2 regions of the Luteibacter yeojuensis genome follow, and region 2 is predicted to be linked to the other one. Evidence: predicted binding sites of a transcription regulator. Region 2 holds the regulator's gene; the other holds the start of a gene.
What was found. The regulator sigma-54, encoded in region 2, starts transcription at its own class of promoters, with help from an activator protein. The targets are predictions, from matches to a motif close to TGGCACGNGCNTTGC.
Positions count from the first base shown of each region.

Region 1: pgaA (poly-beta-1,6 N-acetyl-D-glucosamine export porin PgaA) is a predicted target of sigma-54. The motif match lies at 1,601-1,615, and genes of this name have one in related genera.

Region 1 covers NZ_JAAQTL010000001.1:565,126-572,057, reverse strand. The annotation lists gene mgtA (magnesium-translocating P-type ATPase) at 1-1,317, opposite strand, end outside; gene pgaA (poly-beta-1,6 N-acetyl-D-glucosamine export porin PgaA) at 1,726-3,795, shown strand; gene pgaB (poly-beta-1,6-N-acetyl-D-glucosamine N-deacetylase PgaB) at 3,801-5,675, shown strand; gene pgaC (poly-beta-1,6-N-acetyl-D-glucosamine synthase) at 5,672-6,922, shown strand; gene pgaD (poly-beta-1,6-N-acetyl-D-glucosamine biosynthesis protein PgaD) at 6,919-6,932, shown strand, end outside.
Region 2 covers NZ_JAAQTL010000002.1:299,312-306,243, forward strand. The annotation lists gene HBF32_RS16270 (KpsF/GutQ family sugar-phosphate isomerase) at 175-1,188, shown strand; gene HBF32_RS16275 (KdsC family phosphatase) at 1,244-1,792, shown strand; gene lptC (LPS export ABC transporter periplasmic protein LptC) at 1,789-2,388, shown strand; gene lptA (lipopolysaccharide transport periplasmic protein LptA) at 2,351-2,941, shown strand; gene lptB (LPS export ABC transporter ATP-binding protein) at 2,946-3,665, shown strand; gene HBF32_RS16295 (RNA polymerase factor sigma-54) at 3,756-5,243, shown strand; gene hpf (ribosome hibernation-promoting factor, HPF/YfiA family) at 5,363-5,710, shown strand; gene hprK (HPr(Ser) kinase/phosphatase) at 5,803-6,753, shown strand; gene rapZ (RNase adapter RapZ) at 6,758-6,932, shown strand, end outside.

The sequences.
Region 1 (6,932 bases), on a different contig from region 2:
CCGGCGATCTATCCTGGCGGAAGCGCACGCGTCGAAGACGTTCTCCACCGCGCCCTTCGTGACCAGCATCGCCTGCACCGGCGAGGGGGTGTTCACTATCACCGTGAGGCGCCGCCGCTGGAAGTCATACGGTATCTCGTCGATCTTGCTGCCGGCATCCCGTGGAAGCCCGTCGCGCTCGCCGCGCGCCACCACCGCGTCGTCCAGCGCATTGCGTATGCCGGTCTGCAGGCGTGCGTTGAGCACCGCCAGCCGCAGTACCTCCGCCGCGGGCTGGCCGTCGGCATCGACGGCCGCATCGAGTTCGATCACCCCGCGGGTGAGCGTTCCCGTCTTGTCCGTGCAGAGCACGTCCATGCTTCCGAGGTTCTCGATGGCGTTCAGACGCTTCACGATCACCCCTTCGCGCGCCATCGCCCGCGCTCCGTACGAGAGCGTGATGGTAAGGATGGCCGGCAACAGCTCCGGCGAAAGTCCCACCGCCAGCGCGGCAGCGAAGAGAAGCGTGTCGATCGTCGGCCGGTGCATGACGATGTGGATCGCCAGCACCGCCACCACCACGATCAGCATCAGGCGGATCAACAGACCGCCGAACCGGCGCAGTCCCCGCTCGAATTCGGTTTCCGGCGGCCGCAGCACGAGTCGCCTGGCGATCGCGCCGAAGACCGTCGCCCGGCCGGTGTCGACGGCGACGACGCGGGCCCAGCCGCTGCGCACCGAGGTGCCCATGAACACGCAGTTGTCCCGAGCGGCCAGGCCCGATTCGACGGCGCATGTACCCGGCCGCTTTTCGACGGGAAGGGTCTCGCCCGTCAGCATGGCCTGGTTGACGTAGCAACTGCGCGCGTCGAGCACCAGCGCGTCGACGGGCACCAGCGCACCCGCCGAGAGTTCGATGATGTCCCCGGGAACGACCTGCTCGGCCCGGATCGCCTGCAAGGCTCCGTCGCGGATCACGTTGGCCGTCACGGTGACGCGCCGCCGCAAGGCCTCGATGGCGACCGACGCGCGGTACTCCTGGATGAAGCTGAGCACCGCGGTCAGGAGCACGATACCGAGGACGATCCAGGCCTCCACCCACTCGCGGACAAGCAACGACACCAGGGCCGCCACCACCAGGATGATGACGAGCGGGCTGGAAAAACGGCTGAGCAGCAGGCTGAGCCAGGGCCGTGCCGCTGGCCCGGTCAGTGCGTTGTGCCCGAATTGCTTCAGGCGCTGGGTCGCCGACGAAGCCGTCAAGCCGTCGACGCGCGAATCCAGCGCGGCAAGCACCTCTGCGGCAGGTCGCGCCCAATAACGCTCGACATGACTCATCGCCGCTCCCGCTCGTCAGGCGTACGTCCTCTACGGACATACGGTGCCCGTCGATCAAGGGGCTACCGTAAGGCGGGGCACGCCGCTGCCGGTTGACCCACATCAAGAAGGCACCCGCCTCGGGGACCCGTCATTCCCGCGTCATCCCCGGCAGGTGGCGCATGGCCGGCGGGCCATGCCGCGTCACCACGTTCGGTCAGTGAGCGTTTTCGGCATGTCCCGGCCTATATCTTTCGGCCTATGCCCGATAGCCATGTAAACCGGCGTCCCGATCGGGTGTCGCTGGCACGCTGTTTGCGGCGACAATATCGGGCTGGGTCGCCGACGTAGGGACGTCGCGATACCTTTTCTTCACCGCCGTCGCCGGAACGTCAGTTCACGGGGGCCGAAAGGAAGCTGGTTGGCAGGATGAAACTGAATTCGACGACATGCCCGCGCGCCGCACGGGTGTCACGGGCGCGGCTGTGCCTGGCCTTGCTGCTGGCGGTCCACGGGCCGCTCGCGCTGGCGGCGGACCACGCCGCGGAACGCGACGCGCTGATGGCCACGGCGCGCCAGGAGCGCGATGCGGGACACCGCGTCGACGCCCTTGCCCATTGTCAGGCCGTGCTCGAACGCTGGCCGGGCGACCGCGAGGCGCAGGCGCTCAACGTCGCTTTGTTGACGGAGCTGGGGGCCAGCACGCGCGCCGGGGAACTGGCAGCCAGCCTGCAACCGGGGCTGTCCATGGCCGAACGCAACCGCCTGGGCGCGGACCGCGTGGCCGAGGAAATCCGCTGGGCGGACGGTGAGCCTGCCGACCCTTTCCACCCTTACGTGGAAGCCGACAAGTCCGTGGAGGACGCACGCCGCGTCGCCGACGATCCGCAGCTCCCCTCCGACCTGCGCCGGCGCGCCGGCTTCGACCTGCTGGTGGCCCTTTCCCGCGCCGGCCGTCCGGACGAAGCGGTCGCCCGCTACGACGCACTGCATGCGCAAGGCGTGTCCTTGCCTCCCTATGTCGAGCGCGCCGCCGCCGATGCCCTCTTGGCGAAGCGTCGTCCGGCCGAAGCCGCGGCGCTCTACGAGGACAGCATCGCGAAGGACCCCGGTCCCTACGATCCCAGCGAGAGCGAGCCGCGCATCGGCCTGATGTACGCCTACCTCGAGTCGGGGCAGACGCAAAAGGCCTTCCGGACCATCGACGAGCTGGCCTCGAAGGAGACGCCGTGGATCCGGGTGCCTGGCAGCGCCCTTCCCATCCAGAACCCGCGCAAGCTCGACGCCGACCTCAACGCTGCCGCCGTGCGCGACTATGTCGACATGCATGCCGATGCCTATGCGCGGCTGGAACCGCTCCATCGCGAAGCGCCGGCGAATGCGCAACTGCGCAGCGAACTCGGCATGACCGAACTGGCCCGCGGCTGGCCCCGCCGTGCCCTGGACGACTTCGACATCGCCCTGACGCTGGATCCCCGCGAAGCCGGTGCCTATGTCGGCAAGGCGAACGCCAGCCGCGTGCTCGACGATTACGCGCCGGTGGATGCCTACCTTGCCGCGGCCCGCTCGCTGGCCGAGCGCAGTCCGCGCGTCGACCGCGCGCAGGCATCGTGGGATCGCGAGCGCGGCTGGCAGTTCGACGTCGAGGCCGAGCGCGGCAAGGGCTCCAGTCCGGACTTCGGCGACCGCGACGGCAGCACCCAGGCCACGATCGCCAGCCCCCTGATCGACAATCACTGGCGCGTCATCGCCCTCGGACGCTATTCGACCGCCGATCTTCCCGAAGGCAACGTGCGACGCAGCCGCGCGGGCGTGGGCATCCGCGCTTACACCCGTGGCCTCGAGGCCTATGTGCAGGCCCTGCCGTCCACGGATCGCTATGTCGGCAAGACGGCCATCGAGGCGGGCTTCGACTGGTCGCTGAGCGATCGCTGGGCCTGGTCCGCCGACTACAGCACGGCAGGCGACGACACGCCGCTGCGCGCGCAGTTCTATGGCATTTCCGCGAAGACGCTCGACACCACCGTCACCTGGCGCGTGAGCGAGCTGACCCAGGCGCGGCTTGGCCTGTCGCGCGACGACTTCAGCGACGGCAACCGGCGTACCGGATGGCTGGCATCGATCGTCCGGCGCATGCATACGTCGCCGAACCTGGCGCTGGACGGCGGCGTGGAACTCGGCGGCTCGATGAATACCCGCACTGACCGCCCTTACTTCAACCCTCGCCGCGACTGGAGCTACGCGCTCACCGGCCGGCTCGAAAACGTGCTCGGCCAGTTCTACGAACGCAGCGTCACCCAGCGCATCGACGCCGCCGTCGGCCAGTACGCCGAACGCGGCTACGCCACCGGCTGGATGGCGTCGCTGCGCTACGGCCAGATCGTCCAGACCGGCCCCGGGTTCCACGTCGGCTGGGGCATCGGCTGGCACAACCAACCCTACGACGGGCGCCGCGAGCATCGCGTCGTCCTCGACCTGACCCTGCACTGGGGAGAATGAGAGTCATGCGTCCGCTGTCGATCCTGCTTGCCCTGCTGGGGCTCGCGCTTCCCGCGTTCGCGCAGCAGGCCGCCCCCGCGCGGCCCGCCCTGACCGTGCTCGCCTACCACGATGTGCGCGACGACGTCCGCCTGAACGGCGATCGCGATCCCGACGCCCTCAGCACCGACCACCTCGTGGCCCACTTCGAATGGCTCAAGGCGAACGGCTACCACGTCGTCAGCCTCGAACAGGTGGTACAGGCGAGCCATGGCGGCACGCCGCTGCCGAAGGACGCCGTGCTGCTCACCTTCGACGATGGCCTGGAAAGTTTCTACACGCGCGTCTATCCCCTGCTCCGCGCCTATGGCTATCCCGCCGTGCAGGCGCTCGTCGGTTCGTGGATGGACATGCCCGACGGCAAGCGCATGCCGTACAACGGCAGCGACTGCGATCGCTCCTGCTTCCTCACCTGGGACCAGGTGGAGGAGATGCACAAGTCCGGGCTGGTGGAGATCGCTTCGCATACCTGGGGCATGCACCAGGGTCACGATGCCAACCCGCAGGGCAACCTCCTGCCTACGGCGGCATCGCTGAGTTACGACGAAGCCGCGAAGCATTACGAGACTCCCAACGAATACCGCACCCGCCTTCGTGCCGACCTCGAGCACAGTGCCGCCGAGATCGCGAGCCACACCGGCGTGCGTCCGCGTGCCCTCGCGTGGCCGTACGGCGAGTACACCCGCGTGGGCCGGGACGTGGCCGCCGAGGTGGGCATGAGGGTCACCTTCAGCCTCAGCGACAACGAACCCAACCTCGTGCCGGGCCGCACCATCCCGCGCCTGCTGGTGAGCGACAACATCACCGCCAACCGGCTTGGCTGGTTGATGCGCCATCAGTTGCAGGTGGACGCCACGCGCACCGTGCAGATCGACCTGGATTACGTCTACGACCCGGATCCGGCGCAGCAGGACCGCAACCTGTCGAAGCTGCTGGACCGGATCAAGCGGATGCACCCGACCGATGTCTGGCTGCAGGCCTATGCCGATCCCGACGGCGACGGCGTCGCGGATGCGGTGTATTTCCCCAACCGCCACCTGCCCGTTCGCGCCGACCTCTTCTCGCGCGTGTCGTGGCAGTTGCGCACCCGCGCGGGGGTGCGCGTATATGCCTGGATGCCTGTGCTGGCCTTCCGCTTCCCCGGCGGCGAAAAGCTGCCGACGCTCGCCGGCGAGCCGAAGCCGGGGGGCGACCACTACCGCCTCGCACCGTACGATCCGAAAGTGCGCGCGACGATCGGCGACGTCTACGAGGACCTCGCCATGTACACCGACACGGCCGGTGTCCTGTTCTCCGACGACGCCTACCTGCGCGACACCGACAACCTGGGTCCCTGGGCGAAGAACACGCCGGCGCAAAACACGCAGGCGCTCATCGACTTCACCCAGGAACTGGTCGCACGCATGCGGCCCTGGCGGCCGCAGTTGCTCACGGCGCGCAACATCTATGCGCGGCCGATCCTGGAGCCGGGCGCCGAGGCGTGGTTCGCGCAGAGCCTGCCGGCGTTCAACCGCGCCTATGGCCTGACCGCGGTCATGGCGATGCCGCAGCTCGACAAGGCGCCGGATCGCCTCGGCTGGTACCGCAGGCTGGTCGCCGCGGTGAAGACCACGCCGGGGGCGATGGAGCGCACGATGTTCGAGTTCGCCGCGCAGGACTGGCGCACGCACACGCCGATCCCCGCCGGCGAGATCGCCGCGCGCATGCGCGCCGTGCAGGCCCTCGGCGCGCGCCACATCGGCTACTACCCGGACGACTTCCTCAACGACCGACCCGCCCTGGACGCCATACGCCCCGCGATTTCGGCATCCGACTATCCCTATCCGGAGCCGGCGCGATGAACGGCGGCATCCTCCACGCCCTCCTCGAGTTCGCCTTCTATTATCCCCTGGTGATGTCGCTCATCTGGATGAGCGGCGGCATCATCTATTTCCTGCGCTGGGAGCGAAGGGAGCCCTCGCGCGTGCGCCCGAGGCCGTTGCCCGACTATCCGATGGTGACCCTCGTCGTGCCCTGCCACAACGAGGGCGCGCAGGTGCGCGAGACGATCGCCCACCTCGCCTCGCAGCAATACCCGAACTTCGAGATCATCGCGATCAACGACGGATCGACGGACGATACCGGCGCGCAGCTCGACCAGCTGATGGACCAGTACCCGGCCCTTCGCGTCATCCACATGTCGAGCAACCAGGGCAAGGCCATGGGCCTGCGCGCCGCGGCGCTCGCCTCGCGTGCAGACTTCCTCGTGTGCGGGGACGGCGACGCCCTGCTCGACGATTACGCGACGCACTGGATGATGATGCACATGCTCGAGAGCCCGCGCGTCGCCGCGGTCACGGGCAACCCGCGCATCCGCAACCGCTCCACGCTCCTGGGCAAGCTCCAGGTGGGCGAGTTCTCCTCCATCATCGGCCTGATCAAGCGCGCCCAGCGCGTGTACGGGCGCATCTTCACGGTCTCCGGCGTCATCGCCTGCTTTCGCAAGAGCGCGCTGCACGATGTCGGTTACTGGAATACCGACATGGTCACCGAGGACATCGACGTGAGCTGGCGGCTGCAGATGCGCCACTGGGAAATCCGCTACGAACCCAACGCGTTGTGCTGGATCCTCATGCCCGAAACGGTGCGCGGCCTGTGGAAGCAGCGCCTGCGCTGGGCCCAGGGCGGGTCCGAGGTGCTGCTCCGTTACACGACGCGATTGTTCAAGTGGCGCCAGCGGCGCATGTGGCCCGTGGCCTTCGAATACGTGATGAGCCTGCTCTGGTCGTACACCATGTCCGTCATCATCCTGCTCTGGGTGCTCGGTTGCTTCATGCCGCTGCCGCCCTCGCTCTACGTCGACACGCTGCTGCCGCAATGGCACGGCGTGGTGCTCGGCGCCATCTGCCTGTTGCAGTTCCTCATCAGCCTGCTGGTCGACCGCCGTTACGAGACGCGCATCGGCCGCAACTACTACTGGATGATCTGGTACCCACTGGTGTACTGGCTGCTCAACACCGCGACCTCCGTGGTCGCGCTGCCCAAGGCGATCATGAAACGCCGCGGCACGCGTGCCATCTGGGTCAGCCCGGACCGGGGACTTCGATGAAAGCCGAAAC
Region 2 (6,932 bases):
GGATTCTCCGGTAGAGGGGGTCGCCGCGCAGGGCAGGGTTCCGAAACGGACCCTGAACCACCCGTCGATGGCAGCAACCATAAAATGAGAATATGTAATGGTAATGGAAATCCGGTGTCGCAGAAATGGACATCCCGGGTAACCAGGGACTGCCCCACCCGGACCAGAGGTCGCATGAACGCCCGCACCGCACCGCCCGCCCATAGCCGCCTCGTCAACGCCGACGCCGTCATCCGCAGCGCGCGGAACGTCATCAAGACCGAGGCCGCCGGCATCCGGGCCCTCGAGGCGAAGATCGACGCGGCCTTCGTCCAGGCCTGCCAGATGATCCTGGCCTGCAAGGGCCGGGTCGTGGTCTCGGGCATGGGCAAATCCGGCCACATCGGGCGCAAGATCGCCGCCACGCTGGCGTCCACCGGCACGCCCTCGTTCTTCGTGCATCCTGGCGAGGCCAGCCACGGCGACCTGGGCATGATCCAGCCCGACGACCTCGTGCTGGGCATCTCGTACTCCGGAGAGACCGACGAACTGCTCTACATCCTCCCGGCGATCAAGCGCCAGGGCATCGGCCTCATCTCGATCACCGGCAACCCGAATTCCTCGCTGGCCACCCAGGCCGACCTCAACCTGGACGCCAACGTCGCCTCGGAAGCCTGCCCGCACGGCCTGGCCCCCACCGCCAGCACCACGGCGGCCCTGGTGATGGGCGACGCCCTCGCGGTGGCGCTGCTGGAGGCCCGTGGCTTCACCTCCGACGATTTCGCCCGTTCGCACCCGGCCGGCAGCCTCGGACGCCGCCTGCTCCTGCACATCTCCGACGTGATGCATGCGGGCGACGACGTGCCGCGCGTACGCCTGGAAGCCACGCTTAGCGAGGCCCTGGTGGAAATGTCGCGCAAGCGCCTGGGCATGACCGCCGTGGTCGACGGCGAGAACCACCTGCTGGGCGTGTTCACCGACGGCGACCTGCGCCGCGCGCTGGACGACGACGGCGTGGACCTGCGCAGCGCCTCGGTGGCGCAGCTCATGACCCGCGGCCCGAAGACCATCGGCTCGGACAAGCTCGCGGTGGAAGCCGCCCAGCTGATGGAGAAGCACCAGATCAACGCCCTCCTCGTGGTGGATGCGGACGGCTGCGTGGTCGGCGCGCTGAACATCCACGACCTGCTCAGGGCCCGCGTCGTCTGAACGGCCGCACCCCACCGCGTTCCCCCGCGCCGCTTCCGTCCCCATAGTGCGAACCATGGCCTACACCCACTACTCCGAGATTCCCGCCGACGTCGCCGAGCGCGCGGCCCGCGTACGCCTGGTCGTCTTCGACGTGGACGGCACGCTGACCGATGGCCGCCTCTGGTACGGCGAGGACGGCCGCGAGACCAAGGTCTTCCACGTGCACGACGGGCTCGGCCTCAAGGCATTGCAGCGGAACGGCGTGACGGTCGGGATCATCACCGCCCGGATCAGCCACCCCGTGGCATTGCGCGCCGAGGAACTCGGCATCGCCAACGTCTACCAGGGCCAGAAAGACAAGCGCGCCTGCCTCACGGGCCTGCTCGAGGCCCTCGGCCTCGCGCCGGAACAGGCGGCTTTCGTCGGCGACGACCTGCCCGACCTGCCCGCCATGGGCATCTGCGGGCTGGCCGTGGCGACGGCCAACGCCCATCCCTGGGTGGCCGAGCGCGCGCACTGGCGCACCCGCCTCATCGGCGGTTACGGCGCCGCGCGGGAAGTGGCGGACTTGATCCTCGCCGCGCAGGGCAAGGCCGAAGCCGAGAGGGACCGCTGGCTGTGAGCGTGTTCAACCTCTTCAAGGACCGCAGCGCGGCCAGCGTCGCCGGCATCCTCGCCGCCGTGCTCGGCGCCAGCGTGCTGCTGTACTACTGGACGGCTCCCGAGAAGAAGGTGCAGGACTTCGTCGGTCCGCCGCGCTCCGGTTACGTGCTGACCAACTTCGACCTCGACTCCTACAACGAGGAAGGCAAGCCCGCCTTCAAGCTGGTCGCCCCGCACCTCGAGCGCCGCGAGGGCGACGAGTCGCTGTACATCAACGCGCCGGATTTCGTGCTGCCCTCCACCAAGGAGACGAACGTGCCGCCGTGGACGGGACATTCCCAGTACGGCTGGGTGAACAAGGACGGCAGCATGCTCAAGCTGCAAGGGAAGGTCCACATGGACCGGATCGCCTTCCAGGCCAATCCGCCCGCCAGCATCGATACCTCGGAAGTCACCGCCTGGCCCAAGGAAAACCGCCTGGAAACCGCAGAGGCGGCGCGGATCGTGCAGGGAACCTCTACAATGCAGGGCGTTGGCATGCGCGCCAATCTCGACACCAAGCACCTGGAGCTCCTCGATGCAGTCCACACCGTCTACCAGCCGCGCAAGCGCTAAGGCCGTCATCGCGGTGCTCTGCGCGACGCTCCTGGCGAGCGCGTCCGTGTCGGCCAAGAAGGCCGATCGCAACCAACCGGCGGACGTCACGTCGAAATCGTTCGACGGCACGCAAGCCCCCCAGAACGGCCAGCCCGGCAAGGTGATCTGGACCACCAATGTCGTGCTCACCCAGGGCACGCTGAAGATCACGGGCAGCAAGGCCACCGGTTACCTCGACGCGGACAACACCCTCACCCGGGTCGTTGTGGACGGCAACCCCGCCACCATCCACCAGCTGGACGACCAGGACCAGCCGATGGACGGCCGCGCCCGCAATATCGATTACAAGATCGACCAGGATTACGCGGTGCTCACCGGCGACGCCAAGGTCAACCAGCCGGCAAAGGGCAGCGCCGAGGGCGACAAGCTCACCTACAACACCAAGGACAGCACGATGACGGGCGAGAGTTCCGGCAGCGCCCCCGTGCACATGACCTTCCAGCCGAAGAACAAGGCGCCTGCCGCCAACGCTCCCGCGAAGCCGGCATCCGACGACACGAAGAAGCCCTGACACGATGCTTTCAGCCCAAGGCCTGCAGAAGCGCTTCCGCGCGCGCCAGGTGGTCCGCGATTTCGGCTTCTCCATCCGCGAAGGCGAGGTGGTCGGCCTGCTCGGCCCCAACGGTGCCGGCAAGACCACCTGCTTCTACATGGTGGTGGGCCTGATCCAGGCCGACGCCGGCGCGATCAAGCTCGATCAGCAGGACATCACCGGCCTGCCGATGCACGCCCGCGCGAAGCTCGGCATCGGCTACCTTCCGCAGGAAGCGTCCGTATTCCGCCGGCTCAGCGTGGCCGACAACATCCTGGCCGTGCTCGAACTGCGCGAAGGCATGAGCCAGAAGCAGCGCGAGGACGAACTGGAAAGCCTGCTGGACGAACTCAAGATCGCGCACATCGCCGAACAGAAGGGCATCAGTCTTTCCGGCGGCGAGCGTCGCCGCGTGGAAATCGCCCGCGCGCTCGCCGCGCGTCCGCGGTACATGCTGCTCGACGAGCCGTTCGCCGGCGTCGACCCGATTTCCGTGGGCGAGATCCAGCGCATCGTCCGCCATCTCAAGGAACGCGGCATCGGCGTGCTGATCACCGACCACAACGTTCGCGAGACGCTCGGCATCTGCGACCGCGCGTACATCCTGAACGACGGCGAGGTGCTCGCGCGAGGCACGCCCCAGCACATCCTCGCGGACGAAAAGGTGCGCGAGGTGTACCTGGGTCGCGAATTCAGAATATGACAGACGGCCGGGCAGGCCTAGCCTGCCCGGCCGCTGGTTTGGGCCACTCGTAGGGGTTAGGATGGCTCGGGAACCCCAAGCGTCGAAGGCATGAAACCCGGACTCCAGTTTCGCCTCCACCAGCAGCTCACGCTGACGCCACAGCTGCAGCAGGCCATCCGCCTGCTGCAGTTGTCGCAGCTGGAGCTCGAGGCCGAACTCCGCCAGATCGCGGAAAGCAATCCGCTGCTCGAGTTCGCCGAAGATGCCGAATCCGAGGCCGAAAACGACGTAACGGAGGAAAACGGCTACGAAGCCGCCGAGTTCCCTTCGCGCGACGAGCCGCCCGCCAAGGCATCGAGGGAGGACGAGGAGTCCACCGCCGCCCCGTCCGAGGAACTCACCCCGGAATGGGAGGACGATCGCTTCCAGGGCGACCCCAGCGAATACACCGGCACGTCGTCGCGCGCCAACGGCGTGGACGAGGACGGTTTCGAGCCGCAGAACGCGGCGCCGGAAAATCTCCAGCAGCACCTGGAATGGCAACTCAACCTTTCCCAGTTCTCGCCACGCGAGCATGCGATCGCCACGGCGATCATCCACGCGCTGGACGAGGACGGTTACCTGCGCGACGGCGTGGAGGCGGTGCTCGCCGCCCTGCCCGCCGAACTGCAGGCGAACGCGGAGGAGGTCGAAGGCGTGCGCAAGCGCGTGCAGCGCTTCGATCCCACCGGCATCGCCAGTCTGGACCTGCGCGACTGCCTCTTCTGCCAGCTTTCCCAGTTCTCGATCGACACGCCGCATCGCGAACTCGCGATCCGCATCGTGAACGAGGACCTGGAATTGCTCGCGCGCAACGACATCGCCAAGATCGCCCGCCGGCTGAAGGCCCCCGAGGAGCAGGTGGCCACGGCGGCGGCGCTTATCCGCAGCCTCGACCCGCGCCCCGGCGCGGCGCTCGACGCCACCCCGGTCGAATACGTGGCACCCGACGTCTACGCCCGGCGCGAGAACGGACGCTGGCAGGTCAGTCTGAATCCGGACGCCCAGCCGCGGCTGGGTCTCAACCAGCATTACTGCAATTTAATAGCCCGTGCGCGCGGCGACGACGCCACCTGGATGAAGGGCCAGTTGCAGGAGGCCCGTTGGCTGCTGAAGAGCCTGCAGTCGCGCGCGGAAACGCTGCAGAAGGTCGCCGACGTCATCGTCCGCCGGCAGAGCGCCTTCCTCGATTACGGCCCCGAGGCCATGCATCCGTTGGTTTTGCGTGAAGTGGCCGAGGAGGTGGGCATGCATGAATCGACCATTTCGCGCGTGACCACGCGCAAGTACATGCATACGCCGCGCGGCACCTTCGAGCTCAAGCATTTCTTTTCCAGCGGCGTGGCCACGGAAGACGGGGGCAGCGCCTCGGCGACCGCCATCCAGGCCATGCTTCGCAAGCTCATCACGGCCGAGGACGCCCGGCGGCCGCTCTCCGACCAGGCCCTGGCCGAGGAGCTGCATCGACGCGGAATTCAGGTCGCCCGACGTACCGTTGCAAAGTACCGGGAGGCGATGCGCATCCCCAGCTCCAGCGAGCGCGTGCGCGCCAACTGACGACGCAGAGGAACCCCATCGAAGGTCCACGGTCCAAGCGATTAGAGCTAGAGGAGCGACCTTCCGTCGCTCCGGTCTCGCCGCCGCGAGGCGGCACCCTCAGCAAGAAGGAGGCGTCAATGCAAATCCAGATCAGCGGCCAGCACATCCAGATCACCCCCGCCCTGCGCGAGCGCGTGGAACAACAGATCGGTCGCTTCGAACGCCTTTTCGACAACATCACGGCCCTCGACGTCGTCCTCTCCGTCGACAAGAACGAGCACAAGGCGGGAGGCACCCTGCACTGCTCGGGCACCCGTCTCCACGCGGAGGGAGTCGCCCGGCTGGACGACGACAACAAGAACGACACCCTTTACACGGCGATCGACGCCATGATCGCCAAACTGGCCGACCAGCTCAGAAAGCACAAGGAAAAGCTCAAGGACCACCACAACAGCGAGGTCCGGGAAGCGCGCGCCGCCAGCTGACCCGGGCAGCCCGCCCGCCCTTGATGGCACAATAGGCTCCAGGCCGGCGCGCCCCGCGCGCCGGCCTTTCCTTCCCAAGGGACCGAGAGCCTGTGGAACGGCTGACCGCCAGACAACTCTTCGACGGGGTACACGAGCGCATGGCGCTGCGCTGGGCCGCGGGCATGCGTGGCGAAGCCCGCGTGCTCGAACCCAACGCCAAGCAGAGCCGGCGCCCGTCGCTGGTCGGCTACCTCAACGTGATCTACCCCAACAAGGTGCAGATCATCGGCACGGAGGAGCTGAACTACCTCGACGGCCTGGATTCGCGCCAGCGCTGGGAGGCCATCCACAAGATCGCCGCGTACCAGCCGGCCGCGCTGATCGTCACGAAAGACCAGTCGATCCCGTCCGACCTGCGCGAAGTGGCCGAGGAAACCGACACGCCGCTGTGGCAGAGCACCAAGCGCGGCCACGAACTCCTCACCTACCTGCAATACCACCTGGCGCGCACGCTCGCGCCGCGGGTCACGTTGCACGGCGTGTTCCTCGAGGTGTTCTCCATCGGCGTGCTGATCACCGGCGAACCCGGCTCGGGCAAGAGCGAGCTGGCCCTGGAACTGATCAGCCGCGGCCATCGCCTCGTCGCCGACGACGCCACCGAATTCACCCTCATCGCACCCGACGTCATCGACGGCGCCTGCCCCGAACTGCTGCAGGACCTCCTCGAGGTGCGCGGCCTGGGCGTGCTCAACATCCGCGAGATGTTCGGCCATACCGCGGTGAAGCCTTCGAAGTACCTGCGCCTCGTGGTGCACCTGAAACCGCTCCAGGCCGGCGAGGAGCCCGACGCCATGACCCGCCTCACCGGCGATGTCAGCCGGCGCAACGTGCTCGACGTGGACGTGCCCAAGATCACGATCCCCGTCGCGCCCGGCCGCAACCTCGCCGTGCTGGTCGAGGCCGCCGTGCGCAACCACGTGCTGAAGAGCAAGGGCATCGATCCCGCGCAGACCTTCATCGACCGCCAGGCGCATCAGATGCGCCGTTTCTCTCCATGGTGAGCCCGTGATCGACGAAGTCGCCAGCCCCATCGTCGAGCCCGACGCGATCCACCTCGTGGTGCTCACCGGCATGTCCGGCGGCGGCAAGACCGTCGCCCTGCGCGCGCTGGAAGACCTCGAGTTCTACTGCGTGGACAACATGCCGGCGGAGCTGATCCCGCAGCTGGTCGCCGCCGTCA